3 regions of the Streptomyces sp. 71268 genome follow, and region 2 is predicted to be linked to each of the others. Evidence: riboswitches for the same ligand, from Rfam matches in the RefSeq annotation. Region 2 holds a riboswitch; each other region holds the start of a gene.
The links. A riboswitch is a leader RNA that binds a small molecule or an ion and turns the genes downstream of it on or off. The one in region 2 is predicted to bind cobalamin.

Region 1 (9,487 bases), 5.1 Mb from region 2:
GACGTGGGCCAACTCTCCCTGGTGGACCCGTACCCGGCCGGCGCCACCGAGCCGCTGCCCGCCTCGGAGGCGCAGCGCATAGCCCGGCTCGGGGGCGCCGTCGTGCGCCAGACGGGCATGCCCGCCGAGGTCGCCGAAGCGGTCGAGCGGCAGGCCGCCCCGTACCGCGAACAGCCGCTGCCGGCACGCGTCATCCGAGTGGTCAACGCGTACGCGGATCTCACGGGTGATCCTGGCGTGCCCGCGCGCGGGGAGCCGACCGGGGTGTGCGGCACCGCGCAGCGCGCCGGCGGGCGCGCGGGGCGCGATGTGGGCGAGGGGCGCGCGGCGGCGGGTGGGGCGCCGTGGGCGCTGGGGCGGCTGTGGGAGGGGACGGAGCGGGAGTACGACCCGGAGGTGGTGGCCGCGCTGGCCCGGGTGGTGCGTCGCGGCGCCGACGCCTGATACCGCCCTGCGGAACTCACCTTCCGTGACATGGATGTGTTCGGGCAGGCGGCCCGTCCGGTGGTGTGGTGGCCGCGAAGCTGGCAGGCCCTTGTCACAACCCGTGGGTAATGAGCGGGGCCCAGAATGGGCATGGTTGGATGCGGAGCAGGGGGTGTCGCGGCCCAGGCCAGCGGCAAGGAGAGCAGTAGCGCACACGCTGCTCCGACGCAATCGCAGGGGCCGGGCTGAGATGTCCGTGAAGATGTGGCAGGTTGTCGTCAGGGAGGGCGACGCCGCCCGTAAGGGCACCGGCGCGGAACGACGCAGCAATCGGCAGGCGGGAATCGTGAGGATCTTCGGCAAGGTGCGGCGCCGGCCATCCGCCTCCTGGCGGCAGGCCACCGACCGCGCGTTCACGCTCATCGGCGACGGCCGGTACGAGGACGCGGGCGCGCTGCTGACGCGCGCCGTCGACCTGGAGCCCTGGCTCTCCGAGTCCTGGTTCAACCTGGCCCTGCTGCACAAGTTCCGGCACGACTGGGAACAGGCGCGCGCCGCCGGGCTGCGCGCCGTCGCGCTCCTCGATCGGGACTCCGGGGCCCCCGACTGGTGGAACGTGGGCATCGCGGCCACCGCGCTCCAGGACTGGCCGCTGGCCCGCCGGGCCTGGCAGGCGTACGGCCTGAAGACGCGCGGTGACCAGGCGGCCACCTCGGGTCCCGGCAGCGCCCCGGTGGACATGGACCTGGGCAGCGCGGCGGTGCGGCTCTCGCCCGAGGGCGAGGCCGAGGTCGTCTGGGGCCGCCGCCTGGACCCGGCCCGGATCGAGGTGCTGAGCATCCCGCTGCCCTCCTCGGGCCGGCGCTGGGGCGAGGTCGTGCTGCACGACGGGGTCCCGCACGGGGAGCGCACCACCGCCGCCGGCCCGTCCTACCCGGTCTTCGACGAGATCGAGCTGTGGGCGCCCTCGCCCGTCCCGACCTGGGTCGTGCTGATCGAGGCGGCCCGCGAGGCCGACCGGGACGCCCTGGAGCGGCTGGCGGCGGACGCCGGCTTCGCGGCGGAGGACTGGTCGTCGTCGGTGCGGCTGCTGTGCCGCTCCTGCTCCGAGAGCCGGATGCCCAGCGACGAGGGCGACGGCGAGCACCTGGACCCGCACGACCACAGCGAACCGGGCCACCCGGGCCCGCTCGGGCACCGCACGGCCGGCTCCGGATCGCTGTGGGTCCCCGAGCGCGAGTGCGGCATCGCGGCCCCGGCCGGCCTGGTGCGCGGCCTGCTCGACGGCTGGGTCGCGGACAGCCCGGACACCCGCGAATGGCGGGACCTGGAAGAGGTCTGCTGAGGCCGGGCGGCGCACGGCCGCCCGGGGCCCGGGCGTGACCCGGGTCGGGCGAGCGCGGGCCGGGGGCCCGGCGATGCCCGTACCCTGTAGGGCGACGAAGCAGGGATTCCAGGAAGGCTTACGGCGGACCATGGCGCAGCAAGAGACCGACCAGCAGGTGAACGAGGGGTCCTCACTGCCGGAGGCGGAGGACGGGTTCGTCATCGACACCCAGGACTGCGCGGAGCGGGAGCAGGCGCACCGCGAGCGCGGCACGGCCCGCCCGATCACCGTGGTGGGCAACCCGGTGCTGCACAAGGAGTGCCAGGACGTCACGGCCTTCGACGACGAGCTGGCCGCGCTGATCGACGACATGTTCGCCAGCCAGCGGGCGGCCGAGGGCGTCGGCCTGGCCGCCAACCAGATCGGCGTGGACCGCAAGGTCTTCGTCTACGACTGCATGGACGACGAGGGCGTACGCCACGTCGGCGTCGTCTGCAACCCGGTCCTGGTCGAGCTGCCCGCCGAGCGCCGCAACCTGGACGACTCCAACGAGGGCTGCCTCTCGGTGCCCACCGCGTACGCCTCGCTCGCCCGCCCGGACTACGCCGAGGTGCGCGGCCAGGACGCCCAGGGCAAGCCGATCAAGGTGCGGGGCACGGGCTACTTCGCGCGCTGCCTCCAGCACGAGACGGACCACCTGTACGGCTACCTGTACATCGACCGGCTCTCCAAGCGGGACCGCAAGGACGCCTTGCGCCAGATGGAAGAGGGCACGCCGCGCTACGAGACGGTGCCCAACGCCTGATTCACCCCGTAACGGCACGGCCACGGGCCGCCGTCGACCGGTACGCCGGTGGGCGGCGGCCCGTCGGCGTACCGGGCCGGGTCGCCGCGAGGAGGTTGGCCAAACTGGCGGGTGGCGCGGGGGGTTGGCCGTACCGGCTGCGGTCAGCGTGGGCGGCGGAACCAGTCGCCGGTGGCGCGCTGGGACAGCAGGACCACGACGACGATCGCGAGGAGCGCCGTCGGGCCGGTGGGGTGCTCCCGCATGGAGCCGAGGCCGGTGGCGATGGCGATCGAGGCGACGACGATCGCGGTGACCCGCGTCGCGTGCTTCCCCGTGCCGAACCGGAAGGCGCAGCCCGCCCCGACGAACCAGAACAACCCGGTCCCGGTCACCTGGCCCGCCGACCGGGAGCCGTCGGCGAGGCCCGTCATGACGGCGATGAACAGGAAGAACCCGGCCCCCACGAACAGCAGCACCTGGGCGGTCCGTACGACGCCCGGCATCTGATGCGCCGCGGCCGGGACGCCAGGCCCCGGCGGGAACTGGGGCAGCGGGTAGCCGTACGGCGCGGCCGGGTGCGCACCGGGGTCAGGGTTGGAGCCCGGGACAGGGGGCTGGCCGGGAGATTGGGAACCATGCATGGGCCAAACGCTAGCGAGGCGTCACGTCCCCACGGGCCCGATCACCCCGTCCCACCCTGGCAGGACGGTGCCTGGCAGCAACGTGACGCGACGCGGGGCGCGCCCCGAAGGTGCGCGCCCCGCGCCGCGTCAGACGAGTCCGGCGCCGGCGCCGGGAGCCGTGTCGCGAGCCGTGCCTAGAACTCGTCGTCGAAGGAGACCGAGCCCTCCACGGCGACCTGGTAGGCCGAGGCCCGTCGTTCGAAGAAGTTCGTCAGCTCCTGGACGTTCTGCAACTCCATGAAGGAGAAGGGGTTCTCCGTGCCGTACCGGACCGGCAGGCCAAGGCGGAGCAGCCGCTGGTCGGCGACGCACTCCAGGTAGGCGCGCATCGACTCGGTGTTCATGCCGGGCAGCCCCTCGCCGCACAGGTCGCGCGCGAACTGCAACTCGGCCTCCACGGCCTCCTCCAGCATCGCCGTGACCTGCCGGCCCATCTCCTCGTCGAAGAGGTCGGGCTCCTCCGCGCGGACCGTGTCCACGACCGAGAACGCGAACTCCATGTGCATGGACTCGTCGCGGAAGACCCAGTTGGTGCCGGTCGCCAGGCCGTGCAGCAGGCCGCGGGAGCGGAACCAGTACACGTAGGCGAACGCCCCGTAGAAGAACAGGCCCTCGATGCAGGCGGCGAAGCAGATCAGGTTGAGTAGGAAGCGGCGCCGGTCGGCCTTGGACTCCAACCGGTCGAGCTTCTCCACCTCGTCGATCCACTTGAAGCAGAAATGCGCCTTCTCGCGGATGGAGGGAATGTTCTCCACGGCGTCGAACGCCGCGGCACGGTCGTCCGGGTCGGGCAGGTAGGTGTCGAGCAGCGTCAGGTAGAACTGGACGTGCACGGCCTCCTCGAACAACTGCCGCGACAGGTACAGCCTGGCCTCGGGCGAGTTGATGTGCTTGTACAGCGTCAGCACGAGGTTGTTGGCCACGATGGAGTCGCCCGTGGCGAAGAACGCGACCAGGCGGCCGATCATGTGCTGCTCGCCCGGCGAGAGCTTGGCCAGGTCGGCGACGTCGGAGTGGAGGTCGACCTCCTCGACGGTCCAGGTGTTCTTGATCGCGTCGCGGTAGCGGTCGTAGAACTCCGGGTAGCGCATCGGCCGCAGGGTCAGCTCGAAGCCCGGGTCGAGCAGGTTCTTCGCCGCCTTTACCGCCTCGCTGGCGGCGTTGGTGGTGTCGGTGGTGGCCGGGCTGGTCACTGGCATGCCTCGCAGGATTCGGGGTTTTCGAGAGAGCAGGCGATCGCGTCGGCCTCGGCGGGCGTCTGCTGGGTGGGCACGGGGGCGCTGGCCGCCGCGTCCACGCCGCGCGCCGAGTGCGCGATCCGGGTGGCCGGGCGCGAGCGCAGGTAGTACGTGGTCTTGATGCCGCGCTTCCAGGCGTACGCGTACATCGAGCTGAGCTTGCCGATGGTGGGCTGGGCCATGAAGAGGTTGAGCGACTGGCTCTGGTCCAGGTACGGGGTGCGGTCGGCGGCCATGTCGATCAGGGCGCGCTGCGGGACCTCCCAGGCGGTGCGGTACAGGTCGCGCACCTCCCGCGGGACCCAGCCGAAGTCCTGGACCGACCCGTTGGCCTCGCGCAGCGCGTCGCGGGACTGCGCGTCCCACACGCCGAGCTTCTTCAGGTCCTCCACCAGGTAGGCGTTGACCTGGAGGAACTCGCCGCTGAGCGTCTCGCGCTTGAAGAGGTTGGAGACCTGCGGCTCGATGCACTCGTACACGCCCGCGATGGAGGCGATCGTCGCGGTCGGCGCGATGGCCAGCAGCAGCGAGTTGCGCATGCCGGTCCTGGCGATCCGCGCGCGCAGCGCGTCCCACCGCTCGGGCCAGTGCGCGGTGGCGCTCGGGTAGTGGTCCGGGTGCAGCACGCCGCGCGCGGTGCGGGTGGCGGCCCAGGCCGGGTGCGGGCCGACGGGGGCCTGCGCGTCGGAACCGGCCCGGGGGCGCTCGGCGAGGTCGGCGGAGGCCTCGTACGCCGCGAGCATGATCCGCTCGGCGAGCCGCGTGGACAGCTCCCTGGCCCGCGGCGAGTCGAAGGGCAGCCGCAGCCGGAAGAAGACGTCCTGCAGGCCCATCACGCCCAGGCCCACCGGGCGCCAGCGGGAGTTGGAGGCGCCGGCCTGCTCGGTCGGGTAGAAGTTGATGTCCACCACGCGGTCCAGGAAGGTGACCGCGGTGCGCACCGTCTGGTCCAGGCGCTCCCAGTCCACCGCGTCCATCGGGTCGGCGACCTGGGCCGGGTCCACGTCCGTGCGCAGGTGGGCGGCGAGGTTGACCGAGCCGAGGTTGCAGACCGCGGTCTCGCCGTCGCTCGTGACCTCAAGGATCTCGGTGCACAGGTTGGACGAGTGGATCACCGCGCCGGGCTCGGCGGTCTGGTTGGCGGTGCGGTTGGCGGCGTCCTTGAACGTCATCCAGCCGTTGCCGGTCTGCGCGAGGGTACGCATCATCCGCGCGTACAGCGTCCGGGCGGGCACCGTCTTGCTGGCCTTGCCCGCGGCCTCGGCGGCGCGGTAGGCGGCGTCGAACTCCTCGCCCCACAGGTCCACCAGGTCCGGCGCGTCGGCGGGGGAGAACAGCGACCAGTCCTCGTCGGCCTCGACCCGGCGCATGAACTCGTCCGGGATCCAGTGCGCGAGGTTGAGATTGTGCGTGCGCCGCGCCTCCTCGCCGGTGTTGTCCCGCAGTTCGAGGAACTCCTCGATGTCCGCGTGCCAGGTCTCCAGGTAGACGCAGGCCGCGCCCTTGCGCCGACCGCCCTGGTTGACGGCGGCGACCGAGGCGTCGAGCGTGCGCAGGAACGGCACGATGCCGTTGGAGTGCCCGTTGGTGCCGCGGATCAGCGAACCCCGGGAGCGGATGCGCGAGTACGACAGGCCGATGCCGCCCGCGTGCTTCGACAGGCGCGCGACCTGGTGGTACCGGTCGTAGATCGAGTCCAGCTCGTCCAGCGGCGAGTCCAGCAGGTAGCAGGAGGACATCTGCGGGTGCCGGGTGCCGGAGTTGAAGAGCGTGGGGGAGCTGGGCAGGTACGCCAGCGAGCTGGTGAGCCGGTACAGCTCGCTGACGTCGGCCAGCGCCCGCGCGGAGCCCTCCTCGGCCAGGCCGCAGGCCACCCGCAGCAGGAAGTGCTGCGGGGTCTCGACGACCTGCCGGGTGATCGGGTGCCGCAGCAGGTAGCGGCTGTGCAGGGTACGCAGGCCGAAGTAGCCGAAGCGGTCGTCGGCCTGGCCAATCCCGTGCCCGGCCCGCGCCGCGTTGGTCTCCTCCACCAGCGCGTCCAGGGCCGCGGCGTGGGCGCGGACGAAGTCCGCCGTCTCGTCCGCGATCAGCCCCTCGCGATGGCCGACGGCGACCGAGGCGGAGAAGGACACCGCGCCCTGCCCGGCGGCCTCCTCCGCGATGGCCCGGGTCAGCAGCCGCGCGGCGAGCCGCGAGTACTGCGGCTCCTCGGCGATCAGACCGGCCGCCGCCTCGGTCGCGAGCGACCGCAACTCCGCCTCGTCCGAACCCGGATGGCGCCCGCGCAGCGCGGCGGCGGCGACCTTCCCGGGGTCGGTGGCGGGCAGGTCGGCGGTGAGGTCGGTCAGTACGCGCAACAGCGCGGTGCCGGCTCCTTCGACCGCTGACTCTGAGACGGACTCGCGTGAAACGGGGTCCGCTGGCGCGATGGTCACGGGTGGCTCTCCCTCGCTCGGCAGGGGGCCGCGCGGGAGGAACGGAAGGCGCGCACGGGCGGGCCACGACCTGTGGTCGGGCATGCCACGCGGCGTCCACCGGCCCAACCCACGGGGCCCGGACGTATGCGACGCCCGGGGCCGGCAAGCGTGTCCGGCCATGGGCGCGCTGTCGGCAGGTCCTCGGACTCACGGCGCGCAAAACGGCACACGTACACCGTTGCGGGACAGTTCCGGATTCGCACCGGATTCCCCTGCGGCGACAGCGAGCACGAGCATACATCTTGTGTCGGCGATGGCGTGTGCCCCCACATCTTGTGTCGCGGCGCGGTGAATCCCGTACGGATGTGCTAACCGATCCAGGGGTCTGAGTGCCCGTCGGGCCCGTCATGAAGGGCTCGAACGGGTTGGCCGCCGACCCCTCGATTGGTGGCTTGCCACAGTCTCCGGCGTGTTGGCGGCCCACTCGGCGCGGAGCGGTGCGCGACGCGCGCCGGTCATCGTCGCGCGGACATCAGTGGCCGAAGAGGGGGGAATGGGATGCGGCCCGCGCGGCGCGCGACGGCGGTGGGGATGGGACCGATCGGCAGCGGTCGGCAGCCTTCACCGCCGGAGCCGGAGCCGGAGCCGGAGCCGGAGCCGAAGCGGACGCCGACGCCGTTCATGGCGCGCGGTGGGCGTGCGCCGGGCGCGTGGTGGAGCGCAGCGGGCGCGGGGGGAGGCACGGCGGCGCCCCGCGCGCCACGCGTGAGTCCGTGGCGCGCGGGGCGCGGGGCGCGGGGTCGGCCGGTCGGCGGGCGTCTGGCGCGTGGGCGGGGCGGCGTCAGCAGCAGCGGAAGCCGTTGCGGGGGTCCGCCTCGCGCTCGTCCATCCGTTGCCGTTCGAACTCGGCGCGACTGGCCGGCTCGGTGTCGGGGTGCTGCCGGCGGGTGTGCGCGACGTACCGGTCGTACGTCCCCTCGCCGGTGAACTCGCGTACGTACCAGCGCACTCGGCGGCCCCAGTGCGCGGCCCGGCGCGCGGCGGTGTTGGTCATCGCGATCGGCTCCTCGTCGGTGCGGACGCTGGCGGGTGGTGCCCGCGGGGTGGGCGGGCCCGTGGTGTGATCGGTGCCCGCGCGGCGGGCCGGGCGCCGGGGTGGCGTCGGCTTCGCCCGCCGCGCGGGTGGTGGTCAGGCGGAGGGGCCGCCCTGGGGGGCGCGCTCGGGCCGGCCGCTCGCCGCGGCCGCCTCGGCCAGCTCCCGCTTCTCCTCGGGGGTGGCCACGAGCCCGGCCGGCGCCACGATCCGCGACTCGACGTACGGCGCCTCGTGGAGCCGGGCGGACTCCGGGTCGCGGATGGCCCGGACGCAGGTGCGGGCCGCGTCCGCGATGACGACGATCACGAGGACGGCGAGCAGCGCGGAGAGCACCCCGTCCACGGTCGAGTTGGTGACGACCGTGTGCATCTCGTCCATGTTCTTCGCGGGTGGGAGCACCTTGTCCGCGTCGATGGCGTCCTGGTAGCGCTCGCGCTGGCTGAAGAAGCCCACCCGCGGATCGTCCGAGAAGATCTTCTGCCAACTCGCGGTCAGTGTCACCACCACGTCCCAGACCAGCGGGACCGCCGTCACCCAGGCCCACTTGAGCCGCCCGGACTTCACCAGGAGCGTGGTGCACACCGCGAGCGCGACGGCGGCCAGCAACTGGTTGGCGATGCCGAAGATCGGGAAGAGCTGGTTGACGCCGCCCAGCGGGTCGTGCACGCCGACCCACAGGAAGTACCCCCACAGGGCGACCACGACCGCGCTGCAGATCCAGATACCGGGCTTCCAGCTCACGTCCCGGAACGGCTTGTAGACGTTGCCCAGCATGTCCTGGAGCATGAACCGGCCGACGCGGGTGCCCGCGTCCAGGGCGGTGAGGATGAACAACGCCTCAAACATGATCGCGAAGTGGTACCAGAACGCCCGCATGCTGTCGCCGCCGATCACGTCGGAGAAGATCTCCGACACGCCCACGGCCAGCGTGGGAGCGCCGCCGGTACGTGAGAGCAGCGAACTCTCCTCCACGGCCTTGGCCGCGGCGGCGAGTTGTTCGGGCGAGATGGAGTAGCCGAGCCCGGCGACCGCCTCCGACGCGGACTGGACGGTGTCCCCGACCACGCCCGCCGGCGCGTTCATCGCGAAGAACAGTCCCGGGTCGATGATGGATGCGGCCACCATGGCCATGACGGCCACGAACGACTCCATCAGCATGGCGCCGTAGCCGATCATCCGTACCTGGGTCTCCTTCTCGATCATCTTCGGCGTGGTGCCGGAGGCGATGAGCGCGTGGAAGCCGGAGAGGGCGCCGCAGGCGATGGTGATGAACACGAAGGGGAACAGCGACCCGGCGAAGACCGGCCCGTCGCCGCGGCCCGCGAAGTCGGTGACGGCGTCCATCTTGAGGGTGGGCAGTGTGAAGATGACGCCGACGGCCAGCAGCCCGATGGTGCCGATCTTCATGAAGGTCGACAGGTAGTCGCGCGGCGCCAGCAGCATCCACACCGGCAGCACGGAGGCGATGAACCCGTACGCCACCATCCACAGCACCAGCGTGCTGTGGTCCAGC
Region 2 (9,487 bases):
CAGATGCGCCTCGCTCTGACCGTGCGGGGAGGCCGAGGTGGCTGCTCAGGGCCATGTTGCGGGACCTACCGACCAACGGGGATGCGGGCCGCCTGGTGCTGCTGCAGGCTGAGCTCCCGAAACAGACCAACAGGCCATGCGGCTCTCCGTCCGTGACCAAACCGACCGCACCCCTCACATCGCCACTGCCGCCACAGGCCCCGCACCAGCGCGAAGGTTGCTGCACCTGGATTCCCGTCGCTCGGCAGGAAGGCTTCGCCCGTGATCCGTGCGGGTACTGGAGCGGGTCGCGCGGGACCGGTCGACCGCCCACCGTCGCCGCCAGCGGCCGGCCTCGCCTACCTCTCACCTGCTGGTCAGCCAGAAGAGCGCGATCGATCCTGGCCGCCTGGCCGCCAATCGACACCCCGAGCGGAGACCTTCTCCGCAGGTTGACGCCAAGCGGCCTGAAACCTCAACGAAGCAGCCGAAACCGCCCACCACTCAAACTGATGCCAGCCCGAGCGAACCACCAAGCGGCCCCTGTGACGGCACTTGTATCAGCGCGGGCCGCCGGTTGCGGCGTGGCATTGGCCGCCGGGCGGCAGAGGCATAGAGCCCAGTGATCGGCGAAACCGGAGCCACCAGGCGAGTACCTTATTGCACATAGGTTGCAGTAACGACTGATGTGCGAGAGGGGCCAGTGTGGGGACTCCGGTGGTGCTGGGGGTCGAGTCGTCGTGCGACGAGACAGGGGCAGGGATCGTCTCCGGCGGCCGGCTGCTGGCGCATGTCGTGGCGTCGAGCATGGACGAGCACGCCCGCTTCGGCGGCGTGGTCCCGGAGATCGCCGCCCGTGCTCACCTCCAAGCGTTCAACCCCGTCGTGAAGGAGGCTCTCGGACAGGCAGGGCTCGGCATGCACGACATCGATGCCGTAGCGGTGACCACCGGCCCGGGTCTGTCCGGTGCCCTCCAAGTCGGCCTGGCCGGCGCGAAGTCCCTGGCCTACGCCGCGGGAGTACCTCTCTACGGGGTACACCACCTAGCCGGGCACGTGGCGGCAGACACCCTGGAGCACGGGCCGCTGCCCGACCCGTGCATGGTCCTGATCGTCTCTGGCGGTCACACCTCGCTGCTGTTGGTGCGCGACCTGGTGCGTCATCCGATCCTGCACCTGGGCGACACCATCGACGACGCCGCCGGCGAGTGCTTCGACAAGGTCGCCCGAGTCTTCGGCCTCCCCTACCCGGGCGGCCCGGCGATCGACCAAGCCGCCCGGGCAGGCAATCCGTGTGCCGTCGCCTTCCCCCGTCCACTGTTGGGGTCGAAGGAGCACCCGTACGGGTTCTCCTTCTCCGGCCTGAAGACGGCAGCCGCTCGCTGGGCCGAGCAGCACCGCCAGCGAGGCGAGAAACTCCCCCTGGCCGATGGCGCTGCCTCCCTCCAGGAGGCCGTCGCGGATGTCCTGACGCGCAAGGCGCTGACTGCCTGTCGCCAGTACGATGTGCGCACCTTGGTCGTGGTGGGCGGTGTCGCGGGGAATTCCCGAGTGAGGGCCCTGGCCGAGGAGCGGTGCGCCGCCGCGGACGTGGAGCTACGGGTACCACCGCTGACGCTGTGCACCGACAACGGGGCGATGATCGCAGCCGTCGGCGACCTACTGGTGCGGGCTGGAGCCGACCCAGCACAGTTGGATGTGTCAATCGACCCGTCGGCACCGCTGGAGTACGCCGCCCTGCACCCCGCTGCCAAGTCGGTGAGGGTTGCGTGAGCGGCTTGCTACTGCGCCGCCTGTCCGGTGTCGAGCTCCTCGCCCGGCGGACGGACGTGCGTCGCGTCTACGCGGAGGCGTTCAACGGGCCACCTTGGTCTCAAGGTGCCTTCGCTGCGGATCGGTTCATAGCCAGGCTGGTTGACGACACCGCCCGGCCCGGTTTCACGGCGGCCGGCGCGTTCCAGGACGCCGCCTTGGTCGGGCTGGTCACCGCCTGGACCACGCCCGCACCATTCCCCTCTGACCGCTGTTACCCCCAGGCTCAGGCCGCCCTCGGACCGGACCGCACGGAGCAGTGGCTGTGCGGGGGCCGGGAAGTGGACGAACTCGCTCTCGCCACGACAGCACGCGGGCAGGGAGTGGGCGCGGCTCTCCTGGACGCAGTCACCTCGGACGCGCCCGATGGCCGGTGCTGGCTGCTGACCACCGTGCGAGCCCTAGACGCGGCCCGCTTCTACTAACACCTGGGCTGGATTCCTGCCACCCATCTCGCCCCCGAGGGAGAAGGCATCGTGGTCTTCCTCGGCCCCAGGCATCCGGCGCGCACCGCCGTCGCCCGCCCGCTCTGATCCACCGAAGGACACCCTGTGCGTACCTCCGACATCCGTAGCAGATTCCTCGACCACTTCGCCGAGCGCGGCCACACGGTCGTCCCCAGCGCGCCCCTGCCCACTCCGGACCCGACGCTGCTGTTCGTCAACGCCGGAATGGTGCCGTTCAAGCCGTACTTCACCGGTGAGGCAGCCCCTCTGTGGGAGCGGACCACCAGCGTGCAGAAGTGCGTGAGGACCCTGGACATCGAGGAGGTCGGGAGGACAACCCGGCACGGCTCGTTCTTCCAGATGAACGGCAACTTTTCCTTCGGGGACTACTTTAAGGAAGAGGCCATCGCCTACGCCTGGGAGTTGTCTACGAGCCCCCAGGCAGATGGCGGGTACGGCCTGGCCCCAGACAAGATCTGGATCACGGTTCACCACTCCGACACCGAGTCGCGCGGGATCTGGCGTCGGGTCGCGGGCCTACCCGACGAGCGGATCGTGGAACGGGGAGACGAGGACAACTTCTGGTCCATGGGCGTTCCCGGCCCCTGTGGACCGTGCTCTGAGCTGTACTACGACCGTGGCCCCGAGTTCGGCCTCGAAGGCGGTCCCGCGATTGACGAGGACCGGTACATGGAGTTCTGGAACCTCGTCTTCATGCAGTACGAGCGCGGTGAGGGGCCCGGCAAGTCCGGCTATCCGATCCGGGGCGAGCTCCCGCGCCGCAACATCGACACCGGCATGGGCCTGGAGCGCATGGCCACCCTCCTCCAGGGCGTCGACAACCTCTACGAGATCGACGAGACCCGCCCCATCCTCGACCGAGCCGCCGCCCTCGCAGGAATCCGGTACGGGGCCGACACGCAGGCCGACGTGCGCCTGCGCGTCGTGGCCGACCACGTCCGCACCGCGCTCATGCTCCTCGGGGACGGTACAGCTCCCGGCAACGAGGGCCGCGGCTACGTCCTACGCCGCATCCTGCGCCGCGCGGTGCGCTCCATGCGCCAGCTCGGCTACCGAGACCCGGCCCTCCGCGAACTGCTGCCCATCGCCCGAGACTGTATGGCCCCCAGCTACCCGGAGATCGCCGAGGCGTTCCCTCGGATCACTGGCCAGGCGTACGGCGAGGAGGACATCTTCCGCGCCACGCTGAAGCAGGGCACCACCGTCCTGGACACGGCCGTCACGAAGGTCAAGGCTGAAGGTGGGCGTTCGCTGCCCGGCGCCCAGGCGTTCCTGTTGCACGACACCTACGGCTTCCCCATCGACCTCACCCTGGAGATGGCCGCCGAGCAGGGCGTGGAGGTGGACCGGGAGGGCTTCACCGCGTTGATGAACGCCCAGCGGGAGCGGGCCCGCGCGGACGCCAGGGCCCGTAAGTCGGGCAGCGTCGTCGACACCTCAGAGCTGCGCTCCGTCCTGGACGCGAACGGGCCGACCGACTGGGTGGCCTGGGAGGCCCTGACCACCGAGTCGCGTGTCCTCGCGGTCCTTGGCACCGAGGGCGCGTTGCAAGTAGCCCGCACCGGGGACATCGCCACCGTCGTCCTCGACCGCTCACCCTTCTACGCCGAATCCGGCGGTCAGGACAGCGACGCGGGCATTCTGTCCGGCGCCTCCGTCGAGGGCGAGGTTCTCGACGTCCAGCGGCCCCTGCCCGGCCTCGTCGTCCACCAGGTACGCATCACCGCCGGCGAGCTCGCGGTCGGCGACGCCGTGCATGCGGCCGTCGACCCCGACTGGCGGCTCGGAGCCCGCCAGGCCCACTCCGGCACCCACGTCCTGCACGCCGCCCTGCGCGAGATCCTCGGCCCCGCCGCCCTCCAGGCCGGCTCCTACAACCGCCCCGGTTACCTGCGCCTGGACTTCCCCTGGCGCGGCGGCCTCTCGTCGACCGTCCGCAGCGAGGTGGAGGAGGCGGCGAACCGGGCCCTGCGCCGCGACCTGCCCGTCGGCGTCCGGTGGATGCCCCTGCCCGAAGCCAAGGAACTGGGTGCGCTCGCCCTGTTCGACGAGACGTATGGGGAGAAGGTCCGCGTCGTCGAGATCGGCGGGGCCTGGTCGCGCGAGCTGTGCGGCGGCACCCACGTCGAGCACGCCTCCCAGATCGGCACAGTCGCCCTGACCTCCGAGGGCTCCGTCGGTGCCGGAATGCGCCGCCTTGAAGCGGCCGTCGGCATCGAGGGCTTTGCCTACCTCGCCCGCGAGCGCGACCTTGTCGCGCGGATCGCCGAACAGCTCGGCGCCCCCCGCACCGAGCTCTCCGAGAAGATCGCCAGCCTGTTGGACCGCCTCAAGGCGGTCGACCGGGAGAACGCTCGCCTCAAACAGCAGGCCACCACCACCCGCGCCGCCGAACTCGCCGACGCGGCCACCGACGCGAACGGAGTGCAGGTCGTTACCACCACCGCCGTCGGCGGTAGCGCCGATGATGCTCGTGCGCTCGCCCTGGCCATCCGCAACCGACTGCCCGCCCATGTGCCTGGCGCGGTCGCCGTCGGCACGGAAGACGGCGTCCTCGTCCTCACTCTCAACAAGACGGCACGCGAAGCGGGCCTGCACGCTTCCCAGCTGGTCAAGCAGCTCCTCGACGGCCGAGGCGGTGGCTCTGCCGAGCTCGCCCAAGGCGGTGGCCTTGAACTCGACGGAATCGCCGACGTCCTCACGACACTGCCCGCTGTGATCGCCACTCGCTGACGCCCGCCTGCAGCACCCTCTCCTCCCGTCCCCGTGCCCCCGTCGCCGGACAGGGACACGGGGACGGGCGCTACACAAACCTCCGGCCCGAACAAGCAGGCTGAGGGGACTGCACCGCCGATGGGTGAGGATCCCGCGTGGCGGCGGCTGGGGCAGGGCGGGAAGCGCGTGTGCGCCGCTCCGCCCCTCGCCTGCCTGTCTCGACACCCTGCCCCTCACCTTCCGGATTCTGGACGCCGCTCTTCCTTCCGCGGCACCACCCCGTAGGCTGACCGCAGCAGCTGGTTCGCCCCGTCCGCCAGGCGGGGTGTCGTAAGAGGGAACCCGGTGAGAATCCGGGACTGCCCCGCAGCGGTGAGTGGGAACGACCGCCGTCAACGCACTGGGTTCGACGTACCGGACCTGGGAAGCGACGGCCACTAGGTGTCCTCCGTCAGAAGGACGTGCCCGCAAGTCCGAAGACCTGCCAACTGCCCGCGTGCGGACCGTTTCGTGCGCGGACATCCCGGTGACCTCGAGGGCGGGTCGGCGTACACACCAGAGAGAACGACCGTGCCTGCGCCGCGCGGAGTCGTTGCCCTCCGGTTTGTCATTCCCTTCGCGCTCTCGTCCCGTCACCGGGATCTCAGGGATTCATCTCGCGAAGGAGATCTCCGTGACAGCGAAGTCCGCAGCTGCGGCAGCACGGGCCACCGTGTACGGCTTCCCCCGCCAGGGCCAGAACCGGGAACTGAAGAAGGCCATCGAGGGCTACTGGAAGGGTCGCGCCACCGCCGACACCCTCCACACCACCGCCGCTGAACTCCGGCGGAGCAATTGGCAGGCGCTGGCCGAGGCAGGCATCCACGAGGTGCCGACCGGCGACTTCTCGTACTACGACCACGTCCTCGACACCACCGTCATGGTGGGCGCGATCCCCGAACGACACCGCGCCGCCATCGCGGCAGACGCGACGGACGGTTACTTCGCGATGGCACGCGGTACCCAGGAGGTCGCACCGCTGGAGATGACCAAGTGGTTCGACACCAACTACCACTACCTGGTCCCCGAACTGGGCCCCGACACCGTCTTCGCGGCCGACTCGACCAAGCAGGTCGCCGAGTTGAAGGAAGCCCTCGACCAGGGGCTCACCACCCGGCCCGTGCTGGTCGGTCCGGTCACCTATCTCCTGCTCGCCAAGCCCGCCCCCGGCGTGCCCGCCGACTTCGAACCACTGACGCTCCTGGACCGCCTGCTGCCGGTGTACGCCGAGGTGATCGCCGACCTGCGGGCCGCCGGCGCCGAGTGGGTGCAGCTCGATGAGCCCACCCTGGTGCAGGATCGCACCCCGGCCGAGCTGAACGCCGCCGAGCGCGCCTACCGCGATCTCGGCGCCCTCGCGGACCGGCCCAAGCTACTGGTGGCCTCCTACTTCGACCGACTCGGCGACGCCCTGCCGGTGCTGGCCAAGGCGCCAGTGGACGGACTGGCGCTGGACTTCACCGAGGCCGCCGCCGCCAACCTGGACGCGCTGGCCGCCGTCGGCGGGCTGCCCGGCAAGCGCTTGGTCGCCGGTGTCGTGAACGGCCGCAACATCTGGATCAACGACCTGCAGAAGTCACTGTCCACCCTCGGCACCCTTCTCGGGCTCGCCGACCGCGTCGACATCGCCGCCTCCTGCTCGCTACTGCACGTCCCACTGGATGCCACGGCCGAGCGGGACATCGACCCGCAGATCCTGCGCTGGCTGGCCTTCGCGAAGCAGAAGACCACCGAGATTGTCACCCTCGCCAAGGGCCTCGCCCAGGGCGTCGACGCCATCACCGGCGAACTCGCGGCCAACCGCGCCAACCTGGTCTCCCGCGCCACCTCGCCCATCACCCGCGACCCTGCCGTCCGGTCCCGTGCCGAGGCCGTGACGGACGCTGACGGGCGCCGCTCTCAGCCGTACGCCGAACGCGCCGCCGCCCAGCGCGCCCACCTCGACCTGCCGCTGCTGCCGACCACGACCATCGGCTCGTTCCCACAGACGACCGAACTGCGGACCGCCCGCGCCGATCTGCGCGCCGGCCGCGTCGACACCGCCGGGTACGAGGAGCGCATCAGGGCTGAGATCCAGGAGGTGGTCTCCTTCCAGGAGGAGACCGGGATCGACGTCCTGGTGCACGGCGAACCCGAGCGCAACGACATGGTCCAGTACTTCGCCGAACAGCTCACCGGCTACCTCGCCACCCAGCACGGCTGGGTCCAGTCGTACGGCACCCGGTACGTCCGTCCGCCGGTTCTGGCCGGTGACATCTCCCGTCCCGAGCCGATGACGGTGCGCTGGACGTCCTACGCCCAGTCGCTGAGCGACCGCCCGGTCAAGGGCATGCTCACCGGGCCGGTCACCATGCTCGCCTGGTCCTTCGTCCGCGACGACCAGCCGCTCGGCGACACCGCCCGTCAGGTCGCCCTCGCCCTGCGCGACGAGGTGGGCGACCTGGAGGCCGCCGGCACCTCGGTCATCCAGGTCGACGAGCCCGCGCTGCGTGAGACGCTGCCGCTGCGGGCGGCCGACCACGCCGCGTACCTCGCCTGGGCGACCGAGGCGTTTCGGCTCAGCACTTCCGGTGTGCGGCCGGACACCCAGATCCACACCCACATGTGCTACGCCGAGTTCGGCGACATCATCCAGGCCATCGACGACCTCGACGCCGATGTCATCAGCCTGGAGGCCGCACGGTCCCACATGCAGGTCGCCCGGGAACTGGCCGCGCACGGCTACCCACGCGAGGCCGGGCCGGGTGTCTACGACATCCACTCCCCGCGCGTCCCGAGCGCTGAGGAGGCCGCGGACCTCCTGCGCACCGGACTGAAGGCCATCCCGGCCGAACGGCTGTGGGTCAACCCTGACTGCGGCCTGAAGACCCGCGGCTGGCCCGAGACCCGGGCCTCGCTGGAGAACCTGGTCGCCGCCGCCCGCGCCGTCCGGGGCGAGCTGCCCGCCTCCTGACCGAGGAACTCAGTGGGCCGGGACGCCGCAAGCGTCCCGGCCCGGTTCGAGGGCCTGCTGGCCATGGGCGACAGCTCGGCAGTCAGTCCGTCAAGCCGCTTCGAACGGGAAGGCTGACGGCGGCTCGAACATCTGGAAGGTCAGCCTCGACGGCTCGCTCTTCGCCACTGCCGCCGGGGGGGATCGTCGGTGTCGACGATCCGATCACCATGCGCCGGGGCGCCGGAAGCGCTCATCGCAACCGTAGGGTCGCCGCATGTGCGTCGTCTCCCTGCTGCCTGCCGCGACCGACGTGGTCGCCGAGCTCGGCCTGTCTGCCCGGCTCGTTGGCTGAACCCTCGAATGCGACTGGCACCGCGACACGTCGCGTCCGTCCAGTGGTCACCGACTCCGAGCTGGAGCAGAACCAGCTCACCAACCGGGAGATCTCTGACGCCGTCGGCGGGTCGGTGCACTCCGGATCCTTCGCTCTACACCTAGGACACCGAGGCACTGGGGGCACTGCGCCCCTATGTCGTGCTCACCCAGGATCTGTGCGGTGTGTGCGCCGTCTGTCGAGAGCCGCGGGAGGCGTGGGGCGGTGCTGGGTGGACGCTGAGGGTTACCCGTCACTTCGGGAGATCGGGACCATGACATGCGCCACAGCTTGCCCTGAATCGACCCCGAAGGCACCGGGCCTAAGCCCCCTGAACAAGCGGACGTAGTGGACATCAGCTGGCTTACCTTAGCCACTGCCTCAGCCACATTGCCCTTGTCACACAAGGCGTGACCCCCTCCCTCAAGGTCGAAGCGCACACCCTCATCTGCGAAGCCCTCGTTGCCCGCCTCACGGGGCCCACTTCCTCACGCTGGAACTTCGAGTTCCGGTGGGCGTGAGGTTTTCACTCGCTTCTGGCATCCTCCCCGCTGTCACTCACGACGGATTGCGAGACGTAGCCGAAGAGGGAGGTTGTTGCCATGTCATTGCCCGTAGCCGCCGGCATTCGACTGCGCGAATCGTGCGAGAAGCAAGTTGAACTTCTACGCCTGCCCTATCGATTCAGTATGCGCGAACTACGTGACGCGGTGGCCGAACTGCGCGGAAGGCCGATCGTGCTGAAGCCGTTGAGCACACTCGGCACCATTGACGCGCCTTGCGGTATCAGGATCGAAACCCCTTCAGCCGATCTCCTCTATTACGAGGAGGGGACTTCCGTACACCATCAGCGGCACATTCTCGCGCACGAACTGTCTCACGTGTACTGCGATCACCCAGGAAGCCTGGGAATCGACGCAGATACGGCGCAGGCCATCGGCGTGAGCCCCACACTGGTTATGCGCATGTCAGGGCGCACCAGCTACTCGTCAACTGACGAACGCGAAGCGGAGATGATGGCGACGGTCATCCGTCAGCGCATCTACCGCGAGCGCGAACTCCCTTCGCACCGACCGGAGAAGGGAACGGATAGCTGGGACGCGCTTTTTGCCCAGCCCACCAAGAGAGGCCGGTTCCGTTCGCGATGAACGCCGTATTCCTGAGCAT
Region 3 (9,487 bases), 930 kb from region 2:
AGGAACCCCATGACGACCAGCGGGTGTTCGCGGGTGCCGCCCAGGCCGTGCACGGTGATCACCCAGGTGTCGCGGGCGGCCGGCACGTACCAGGCGGGGAGCGCGCCGAGTTCGCCCGGGACCTCCACGTCCTCGTAGGCGAGGCCGAGGGCCTGGCCGGGGTCGCCCGCGTACACCTGTGGCGTGAACCAGACGCGGGCGCCCGGCTCCAACGTGCCACGGGTGACCGACTCCAGGCGGCGCACGACGCAGTCGGCGGGGTGCGGCGCGCCCTCGACCACCGGGCCGACGGCGGCGTGGCAGCCGTCGCCGGTCAGCCCGTACGTGCCGGGGCGCTGGGAGGCCAGGGTGCGGGTCAGGGTGACCTGGCCGGCGGCGGTCGAGTGCACGGTGAGCCTGGGCTCGCCGGGCAGCGGGCGGCCGGGGGCCAGGGCGGCACCGCTGGCGTACCGGCCGGCCAGCACGGCCGTCCCGGCACCCAGCACGGTGGTGGCGGCCACGGCCGCCGCGGTACGCAGGCGCATCCTCCCCAGTGTGGGCGGACAGCCGCGCGCCGGCCAGTGGGCCCCGTCCACCGGGTGAGCCGCCGCGGCGGCCCCGGGTGTGGCGCCGGGCGCGGACCCCTCGGCCCGGGCCGGGGTCAGGCGGGCGGTGCGCCGGCTGGTCCGGGGGGTTGGCCGTAGCCGCGCAGGCGGTCGGTGGCCGCGTCGAGTTGCGCGGCGGTGAGCAGCGCGGGGGCGCGGCCGGGGACGGCCGACGCGGCCAGCCAGACCTGGCACATCCACTCCAGTTGGGCGGTGTGCTCGTACGCCCGGCGCAGGGTGTCCGCGTAGACGACCGTGCCGTGGTTGCGCAGCAGGCAACCGGTGCGGTCGCGGAGGGCGGCGAGCACGTGCCGGGCGAGTTCGTCGCTGCCGTAAAGGGCGTACGGGGCGACGCGGACGGGGCCGCCGAGCGCGCCGGCCATGTAGTGGACGGCGGGCAGTTCCGTGACGAGCGTGGAGACGGCGGTGGCGTGCACGGCGTGCGTGTGCACGACGGCGCGGGCGTCGGTGGCGCGGTAGATCGCGAGGTGCAGCGGGAGTTCGCTGGTGGGGCGCAGGTGTCCGACGCGGACGCGGCCGTCGAGGTCGACGGCGAGCATGTCCCGGGGGCCGAGCGCGTCGTAGGGCACGCCGCTGGGGGTGACGAGGACGGTGTCGCCCACCCGCGCCGAGACGTTGCCCGACGTGCCGACGACCAGGCCGTCGCGCGTGCTGCGCCGTGCCGTGGCCACCACCTCGCGCCAGGCCGGCGCGAGCGCGGCCGGGTCCGGCACGGCGGCCGGGGCCCGCCGCTCGGGCCGCTCGTCCGTTGTTTCCCGCTCACCTGAGTCCCGCGCCATGGGCCACCTCCGGGCCCGATCCTGTCAGGGTCCCCCGCCCGGCGCGCCGGGCGGTGTGCGCGGGGGCCCGGGCGAGGCCGTCTCGCCGGGTCGTCACGGACGGTACGGGAGGCTGTTCCATACGGGTGACAGGCGAACGGAAATGGGAGATCCGATGTCCGTCACATGTACAACGGATTGAGGTCTGCCGCACGCCGCTCGCACGCCGCTGACCTGCGACGTTGAGTAGTCGACGAGGAGGCGTGAGAGCTTCACCGCCGCACCCCCCGGACCGCGTCACCGCGATGCCCTACCTCGTTCACCTTCCGTTCACTCTTCGTACCTACGGTCGCCGGGACGTTGCTCCCTCAACGATTGCCTGGGTGAATGGAACACATCACGCTTCTCATCGGGATCGTGATCATCACGGCCTTGGTGTTCGACTTCACGAACGGCTTCCACGACACGGCCAACGCCATGGCCACCACCATCTCGACGGGGGCGCTGCGTCCCAAGACCGCGGTGGCCATGTCGGCGGTGCTCAACCTCGTCGGCGCGTTCCTGTCGGTGGAGGTCGCCAAGACCATCTCCGGCGGCATCATCGACGAGGGGTCCGGTATCCAACCGGAAGTCATCTTCGCCGGTCTGGTCGGCGCGATCGTCTGGAACCTGTTGACCTGGCTCGCCGGGTTGCCCTCCAGCTCCTCCCACGCCCTCTTCGGTGGCCTCATCGGCGCCACCCTGGTCTCCGTCGGCATGGACGGGGTCAACGGCGACGCGGTCGTCATGAAGGTCCTCATCCCCGCGATCGCCGCCCCGCTGGTGGCCGGCGTCGCCGCCCTCGTCGCCACCCGGCTCACCTACCGCATCGCCCGCGACCGCGACCCGCGGGACACCGCCAAGGGCTACCGCGCCGGGCAGATCGCCTCGGCCGCCCTGGTCTCGCTGGCGCACGGCACCAACGACGCGCAGAAGACGATGGGCGTCATCACCCTGGCCCTGGTCACCGGCGGCGTCGTCGCGCCCGCCTCCGACCCGCCGATGTGGGTCATCGTCTCGGCCGGTGTGGCCATCGCGCTCGGCACCTACCTCGGCGGCTGGCGCATCATCCGCACCATGGGCAAGGGCCTCACCGACATCCAGCCGCCGCAGGGCTTCGCCGCCCAGACCGGCGCCGCGACCGTCATCCTGGCCTCCTCGCACCTCGGCTTCGCGCTCTCCACCACCCAGGTCTGCTCCGGCTCCGTGATGGGCTCGGGCCTCGGCCGCAAGGGCGGCGTGGTGCGCTGGTCCACCGCCGGCCGGATGGTCATCGCCTGGGGCCTGACGCTGCCGGCCGCCGGCCTGGTCGCCGGCGCCGCCGCGCTCCTCGCCGACCAGGGCGACTGGGGCGTGACCACGGTCGCCGTGCTGGCCGTCATCGCCTGCGGCGCCATCTGGCTGGCCTCGCGCCGCAAGCCGGTCGACCACACCAACGTCAACGACGTCGAGGGCGCCCCGGCCCCGGCCGCCGCGGCCGTCGCCGTGGACGCCACCGCCCCCGCCACGACGGACGCCCCCGCCGAGCCGGTCGGGATCGTGACCGCCGCCGTGCGCAGCGTCGCCCCGCCGCCCACCGAGGCCGCGCTCGCCCAGTCGGCCGCCGACGCGGCGCCGGAGCCGGCCGCTCCCGGGGACCCGTCGGCGTCCGTCGCCGACGCCCTGCCGGCGCAGCCGACCGCCGCCACGGCATCGGCCTCCGCGCCCGCCAAGGCCACGGTCTAGCCGCCGTCCGGCCCGTCCACCCGTACGGGGCACGCACACGCGCCTCGCGCCCGCGCCCCGTACGACGCGGCCCAGCCGCCCCGACGACAAGGAAGCAGTGCCATGAACATCGACTGGACCGCGCTCGGTCAGGTCTTCGGCGTGAGCCTGGTGGTGACCGTCGCCATGGTGGGCGTCTTCACGCTCGGCATCGTCGGCACCTCCGCCAAGCCCTCCCGCGAGACGGCCACCGGGGCCGCCGGGGCCACCACGGCCAGCGGCCCCGGCGCGCTGGCCCGCTCCGGCGCGTACGCCTGCTTCGCGCTGTGCGCGGCGGCGGTGGCGTACGGGATCTACCTGATCGTCGCCTGAGTCCCTCACCCGTGGCGGTTCGCCGTCGCGGGCCGGCCGCCCCGGTCGGGTGGTGCCGTCTCGACGCGGCGCCGCCCGGCCGGGGCGGTGTTCGTGGTGCCCGGCGCGCCGAGGTGGGCACGTCCGGAGTGGGGGCCTCCCGCTCGGTGGGGCGTTCCGTCGCAGGTCAACGGCGAGTTGACGGGTCTTCCCGGGGCGTGGTGGACTGCCGGGGCCAAACGGCGACAGCAGAGGAAGCCGGTGTGAGTCCGGCGCGGTCCCGCCACTGTCACCGGGGAGCGCTCCCCCAGCGCATGGTCACGGCTCGCACACGACGGGCTGGAAGGCCGGGGTGTGGCGTCGATCCGGGAGCCAGGAGACTCTCGCCGCCGATCACGTCGAACCAGGGCGCGGACCCTGAGTGAGGACACACCGCCATGGCCTGCTGCCGTCCAGCGCCCTTCGCCCTGCCCCGCTCGTCCGGAGGCCGCCGCCCCCGGCGGCCCGGCGCACCGCTCCCCCTTCGAGGCGCGACGGCGAACTGACCGATGCGTACCGATCATGTTGCGTACGCCTGCGGTGCCGTCCTCGGTTTTCTGGGCGACCGTGCCGTCGGCGATCCCCGGCGGGGCCACCCGGTGGCCGCCTTCGGACGCGCCGCCGGCGCCGTGGAGCGCCGGCTGTGGCGCGACGACCGGGGACGCGGGGCCCTGCACACCGCCGTGTGCGCCGGCGGCACGGTGCTCGCCGGGGCGCTGCTGGCGCGCGCCGTGCGCCGCCCGGCCACCGGCGCGCCCGCGCACCGGGCCACGGCGCTGGGCGGCCTCGCCGCCGAGACGGCGCTGACCGCCGCCGCCACCTGGGCCGTGCTCGGCGGCACCACGCTCGGGCGGGAGGCCCGGACGATCGGCGCCGCCCTCGCGGCGGCGGACGTCGACGCGGCCAGGGACGCGCTGCCACGGCTGTGCGGGCGCGACCCACAGGCCCTGGACGCCCAGCAGATGGCGCGGGCGGTCGTGGAGTCCGTCGCCGAGAACACCTCGGACGCGGTGGTCGGGGCCCTGGTGTGGGGCGCGGTCGGCGGCACACCCGGGCTGCTCGGCTTTCGCGCCGTGAACACGCTGGACGCGATGGTGGGGCACCGCTCGCCGCGCTACCGCAGGTTCGGCTGGGCCTCGGCCCGTCTCGACGACGTGGTCGGCTGGCCCGGCGCCCGGCTGACGGCGGCGCTGGCCGTGCTCGCCGGGCCGAACCCGCGCGGCGCCTGGGCCGTCGCCCGGCGCGATGCCGGCAGCCACCCGAGCCCCAACGCGGGCCCGGTGGAGGCCGCGTTCGCCGGCGCCCTCGGCGTACGGCTCGGCGGCACCCTCGCGTACGCGGGGCGCGTCGAGCACCGGCCGGTGCTGGGCGCTAAGAACCGGCCGGTCGAGGTGGCCGACATCGAGCGCGCCGTACGGCTCTCGCGCCGGGTGAGCGCGCTGGCCCTGGCGGTAACCGTCGCCGGGCGACTGGCGTACGGCGCCGCCACCATGGGCACGCACCAGGGGGACCGATGAGGGGGACGGGACGCATGGGCGGTGGGTTGCTGGTCGCCGGGACGACGTCGGACGCCGGCAAGAGCGTCGTGACGGCGGGCATCTGCCGTTGGCTGGCGCGCCGGGGCGTCAGGGTCGCGCCGTTCAAGGGGCAGAACATGTCCCTGAACTCCTTCGTCACCCGCGAGGGCGCCGAGATCGGGCGGGCTCAGGCGATGCAGGCGCAGGCCGCCCGCGTCGAGCCGACGGCGCTGATGAACCCCGTACTGCTCAAGCCCGGCAGCGACCGCTCCAGCCAGGTCGTGCTGCTGGGCAAGCCGGTGGGCGAGCTGAGCGCGCGCGGCTTCTTCGGTGAGCGGGCCCCCGGCGCCCAGGACCCGAGCCCGGTGCCCGGCGGGCGGCAGGCGCTCTTCGAGCCGGTCGTGGCCTGCCTCGAAGAGCTGCGGCGCACGCACGACGTGGTGATCTGCGAGGGCGCCGGCAGCCCCGCGGAGATCAACCTGCGCCGTACCGACATCGTGAACATGGGCATCGCCCGGGCCGCCCACCTGCCGGTGGTGGTGGTCGGGGACATCGATCGGGGCGGGGTGTTCGCCCAGTTCTTCGGCACCACCGCGCTGCTCGCGCCCGAGGACCAGGAGCTGGTCGCCGGCTACCTGGTCAACAAGTTCCGTGGCGACGTCACCCTCCTCGAACCGGGCCTTGAGATGCTGCGCGGGCTCACCGGCCGCCGCACTCTCGGCGTCCTGCCGTACGCCTCCGGGCTCGGCATCGACGAGGAGGACGGGCTGCGGGTCTCGCTGCGTGGCGCGGTGCGCGAGGCGCCCGTCGCGCCGCCGGTCGGGGACGACGTGCTGCGGGTCGCGGTGTGCGCCGTGCCGCTGATGTCCAACTTCACCGACGTGGACGCCCTCGCGGCCGAACCGGGCGTGCTCGTACGGTTCGTGGACCGGCCCGCCGAACTGGCCGACGCCGACCTCGTCGTGGTGCCCGGCACCCGTGGCACCGTGCGCGCCCTGGCCTGGCTGCGCGAGCGCGGGCTCGCCGACGCGCTGGCGCGGCGCGCCGCCGATGGCCGGCCCGTGCTCGGCATCTGCGGCGGCTTCCAGGCGCTGGGCGAGCGCATCGAGGACGAGGTCGAGTCGCGGGCGGGCACCGTCGCCGGGCTCGGGCTGCTGCCGGTGCGGGTGCGCTTCGCGCGCGAGAAGACGCTGGCCAGGCCGGTCGGCGAGGCCCTGGGCGAGCGCGTGGAGGGATACGAGATCCACCACGGGGTCGCCGAGGTCGGCGGGGGCACGGCGTTCCTCGACGGCTGCCGGGTCGGCTCGGTGTGGGGCACGCACTGGCACGGCTCGCTGGAGAGCGACGGCTTCCGGCGCGCGTTCCTGCGCGAGGTGGCCGAGGCGGCGGGCCGGCGCTTCGTCCCGGCGCCCGACACGTGCTTCGGGGCGCTGCGCGAGGAGCAGCTCGACCGGCTCGGCGACCTGGTCGAGGAACACGCGGACACCGACGCGCTGCTGCGCCTCATCGAGCAGGGACCGCCCCCGGGGCTGCCCTTCGTCCCACCGGGCGCCCCCGCGCTCCCCACTCCCGTATCGGCCGAGAGTGCCCGTCGCGCCGACCACACCGACCGCGCGGACGAAGGGGTGCCCGCGCCGCGTCAGGCCACCACGCCACCGGCCCCGCCAGCACCTCCCGGGCCGCGCGCGCCGCAGGCCACGCCGTCCGTCGAACACCCCCGCGAGCGCGGGGTCCAGGCCGAACCGGTGGCGCGTACCGCCGCCGACGGCGCACCCCGCCAGAGCACCACCCGCGAAAGGGGCACCAGCTGATGACCTCGGCCACCTACCCGTTCACCGCCGTCGTCGGCATGGCCGACATGCGGCTCGGCCTGCTGCTCAACGCCGTGTCGCCGGCGATCGGCGGGGTGTTGGTACGCGGCGAGAAGGGCACCGCTAAGTCGACCATGGTGCGCGGCATCGCCTCGCTGCTGCCCACCATCGAGACCGTCCCGGGCTGCCGGTTCTCCTGCGACCCGGTCGCTCCCGACCCGGGCTGCCCGGACGGCCCGCACGAGCCGGGCGCCGGCGCCACCCGGCCCTCGCGCCTGGTCGAGCTGCCCGTCGGCGCCTCCGAGGACCGCCTGGTCGGCGCGCTCGACATCGAGCGGGCGCTGGCGGACGGCGTGAAGTCCTTCGAGCCGGGCCTGCTCGCGGACGCCCACCGCGGCATCCTCTACGTGGACGAGGTCAACCTCCTCCACGACCACCTGATCGACCTGCTGCTGGACGCCGCCGCCATGGGCTCCTCGTACGTGGAGCGCGAGGGCGTCTCCGTACGGCACGCCGCGCGGTTCCTCCTCGTCGGCACCATGAACCCGGAAGAGGGCGAGCTGCGCCCGCAGTTGCTGGACCGGTTCGGGCTGACCGTGGAGGTCGCGGCCTCCCGCGAGCCCGACGAGCGGGTCGAGGTGGTGCGGCGCCGGCTCGCCTACGAGGAGGACCCGGCCGGCTTCGCCGCCCGCTGGGCCGAGGACGAGGCCGAGCTGCGCGCGCGGATCGCGGCGGCCCGCGCGCTGCTGCCGAGCGTCGTGCTCGGCGACGGGGCGCTGCGGCAGATCGCCGCCGTGTGCGCGGCGTTCGAGGTGGACGGGATGCGCGCGGACATCGTGACGGCGCGCACCGCCACCGCGCTGGCCGCCTGGGCCGGCCGCACCGAGGTGACCACCGAGGACGTACGGCAGGCCGCGCTGCTCGCGCTGCCGCACCGGCGGCGCCGCAACCCCTTCGACGCGCCGGGCCTGGACGAGGACAAGCTCGACGAGATCCTGGACGCCTACCAGCCGGAGCCCGAGGGCCAGGCCCCCGAGGACGGCGAGGGCGAGGCGGACGGCGACGACACCGATCCCGATGGTCCCGACGGTCCCGACGGGCCCGGCGGCGGCCGCTCCCCCGACGACGGGCCGCCCCAGGACGGCGGCGGTCAGGGCTCCGGGGCCGAGCAGCCCGCCGAGCAGCCGTCGCTGCCGGAGCAGCGCGCGGACGACGCGGCACGTCCTGAGGCACCCGAGGCCGACCCGCACCAGGCCCCGGCCGCCGGCGAGGGCGGCGAGGGGCAGGGCGTGGACGCGCGGGGCGCGGCGCCGGAGCGGCCCGCCGTGGCCGCGGGCGAGCCGTTCGCCGCGCGCGTGCTGAACGTGCCGGGGCTCGGCGAGGGCGCGGCCGGGCGGCGCTCGCGGGCCCGCACCGCGCACGGGCGTACCACCGGCTCGCGCCGCCCGCACGGGGTGCTGGGCAAGCTGCACCTGTCGGCGACGGTCCGGGCCGCGGCCCCGCACCAGCGGGCCCGGGGGCGCACCGGGGCCGGCCTGCTGCTGCGCCGCGACGACCTGCGCGAGGCGGTGCGCGAGGGCCGCGAGGGCAACCTCGTGCTGTTCGTCGTGGACGCCTCCGGGTCGATGGCCGCGCGGCAGCGGATGAGCGCCGTCAAGGGCGCGGTGCTCTCGCTGTTGCTCGACGCCTACCAGCGGCGGGACAAGGTCGGCCTGGTCACCTTCCGGGGGCGGGGCGCGGAGTTGGCGCTGCCGCCGACGTCGTCCGTGGACGCGGCGGCGGCCCGCCTGGAGCGACTGCCCACCGGGGGCCGCACGCCGCTGGCCGCCGGGTTGCTCAGCGCCCGCGAGGTGCTGCGGGTCGAGCGGCTGCGGGACCCCTCGCGGCGCCCGCTGCTCGTGGTGGTGACCGACGGCCGGGCCACCGGCGGCGGCCAGCCGGTGGCCCAGGCCACGCGCGCGGCGCGGCTGCTCGCGGCCGACGGCGTGGCCTCGGTGGTCGTGGACTGCGAGTCGGGGATGGTGCGCCTGGGCCTCGCGGCGCGGCTCGCCGGCGAGTTGCGCGGCCCCGCGGTGACCTTGGACGAGTTGCGTGCGGACAGCGTCACGGCGCTGGTCCACGGGGCGCGTGCGGCGCGCGACGGCGGCCCCGCACGGCCCCGGCAGGGCGAACGAACCACGACCGAGCACGGGCCCCGACACCGGGGCGCGCGGCCGGGGCGACGGACCGACATCACGGAGAGGGTCGCGTAAATGCCACAGGGAAAGCCTTCGATGGTGCCCGACGACGGGCTCACCACGCGCCAGCGCCGCAACCGGCCGCTGGTGTTCGTGCACACCGGCGTCGGCAAGGGCAAGTCGACGGCCGCCTTCGGGCTCGCGCTGCGGGCCTGGAACCAGGGCTGGCCTATCGGGGTGTTCCAGTTCGTGAAGTCCGCCAAGTGGAAGGTCGGCGAGGAGCGGGCGCTGCGCGTGCTCGGCGACTCCGGCGAGGGCGGCACGGTCGCCTGGCACAAGATGGGCGAGGGCTGGTCGTGGGTCCAGCGTGACCTGGCCTCCAGCGAGGAGGCGGCGCGCGAGGGCTGGGAGCAGGTCAAGCGCGACCTGGCGGCCGAGACGTACCAGCTCTACGTGCTGGACGAGTTCGCGTACCCGATGCACTGG

Region 1: linked by a shared signal. The riboswitch ahead of OYE22_RS09860 (ribonucleoside-diphosphate reductase subunit alpha) and the one ahead of metE (5-methyltetrahydropteroyltriglutamate--homocysteine S-methyltransferase) in region 2 are both predicted to bind cobalamin.
Region 3: linked by a shared signal. The riboswitch ahead of OYE22_RS27265 (cobalamin biosynthesis protein) and the one ahead of metE (5-methyltetrahydropteroyltriglutamate--homocysteine S-methyltransferase) in region 2 are both predicted to bind cobalamin.

The regions. Positions count from the first base shown of each region.
Region 1 is NZ_CP114200.1:2,702,838-2,712,324, reverse strand. It holds gene OYE22_RS09885 (metal-dependent phosphohydrolase) at 1-444, shown strand, start outside; gene OYE22_RS09880 (hypothetical protein) at 773-1,771, shown strand; gene def (peptide deformylase) at 1,902-2,558, shown strand; gene OYE22_RS09870 (hypothetical protein) at 2,702-3,181, opposite strand; gene OYE22_RS09865 (ribonucleotide-diphosphate reductase subunit beta) at 3,358-4,314, opposite strand; gene OYE22_RS09860 (ribonucleoside-diphosphate reductase subunit alpha) at 4,413-6,896, opposite strand; cobalamin riboswitch at 7,053-7,192, opposite strand; gene OYE22_RS09855 (YbdD/YjiX family protein) at 7,720-7,932, opposite strand; gene OYE22_RS09850 (carbon starvation CstA family protein) at 8,068-9,487, opposite strand, start outside.
Region 2 is NZ_CP114200.1:7,761,522-7,771,008, reverse strand. It holds gene tsaD (tRNA (adenosine(37)-N6)-threonylcarbamoyltransferase complex transferase subunit TsaD) at 697-1,752, shown strand; gene OYE22_RS30905 (GNAT family N-acetyltransferase) at 1,749-2,216, shown strand; gene alaS (alanine--tRNA ligase) at 2,343-4,991, shown strand; cobalamin riboswitch at 5,257-5,477, shown strand; gene metE (5-methyltetrahydropteroyltriglutamate--homocysteine S-methyltransferase) at 5,647-7,965, shown strand; gene OYE22_RS30890 (regulator component) at 8,923-9,468, shown strand; gene OYE22_RS30885 (MAB_1171c family putative transporter) at 9,465-9,487, shown strand, end outside.
Region 3 is NZ_CP114200.1:6,828,922-6,838,408, reverse strand. It holds gene OYE22_RS27285 (prolyl oligopeptidase family serine peptidase) at 1-524, opposite strand, end outside; gene OYE22_RS27280 (class II aldolase/adducin family protein) at 641-1,384, opposite strand; gene OYE22_RS27275 (inorganic phosphate transporter) at 1,751-3,127, shown strand; gene OYE22_RS27270 (hypothetical protein) at 3,230-3,478, shown strand; cobalamin riboswitch at 3,708-3,840, shown strand; gene OYE22_RS27265 (cobalamin biosynthesis protein) at 4,006-5,013, shown strand; gene OYE22_RS27260 (cobyric acid synthase) at 5,028-6,824, shown strand; gene OYE22_RS27255 (putative cobaltochelatase) at 6,824-9,076, shown strand; gene cobO (cob(I)yrinic acid a,c-diamide adenosyltransferase) at 9,077-9,487, shown strand, end outside.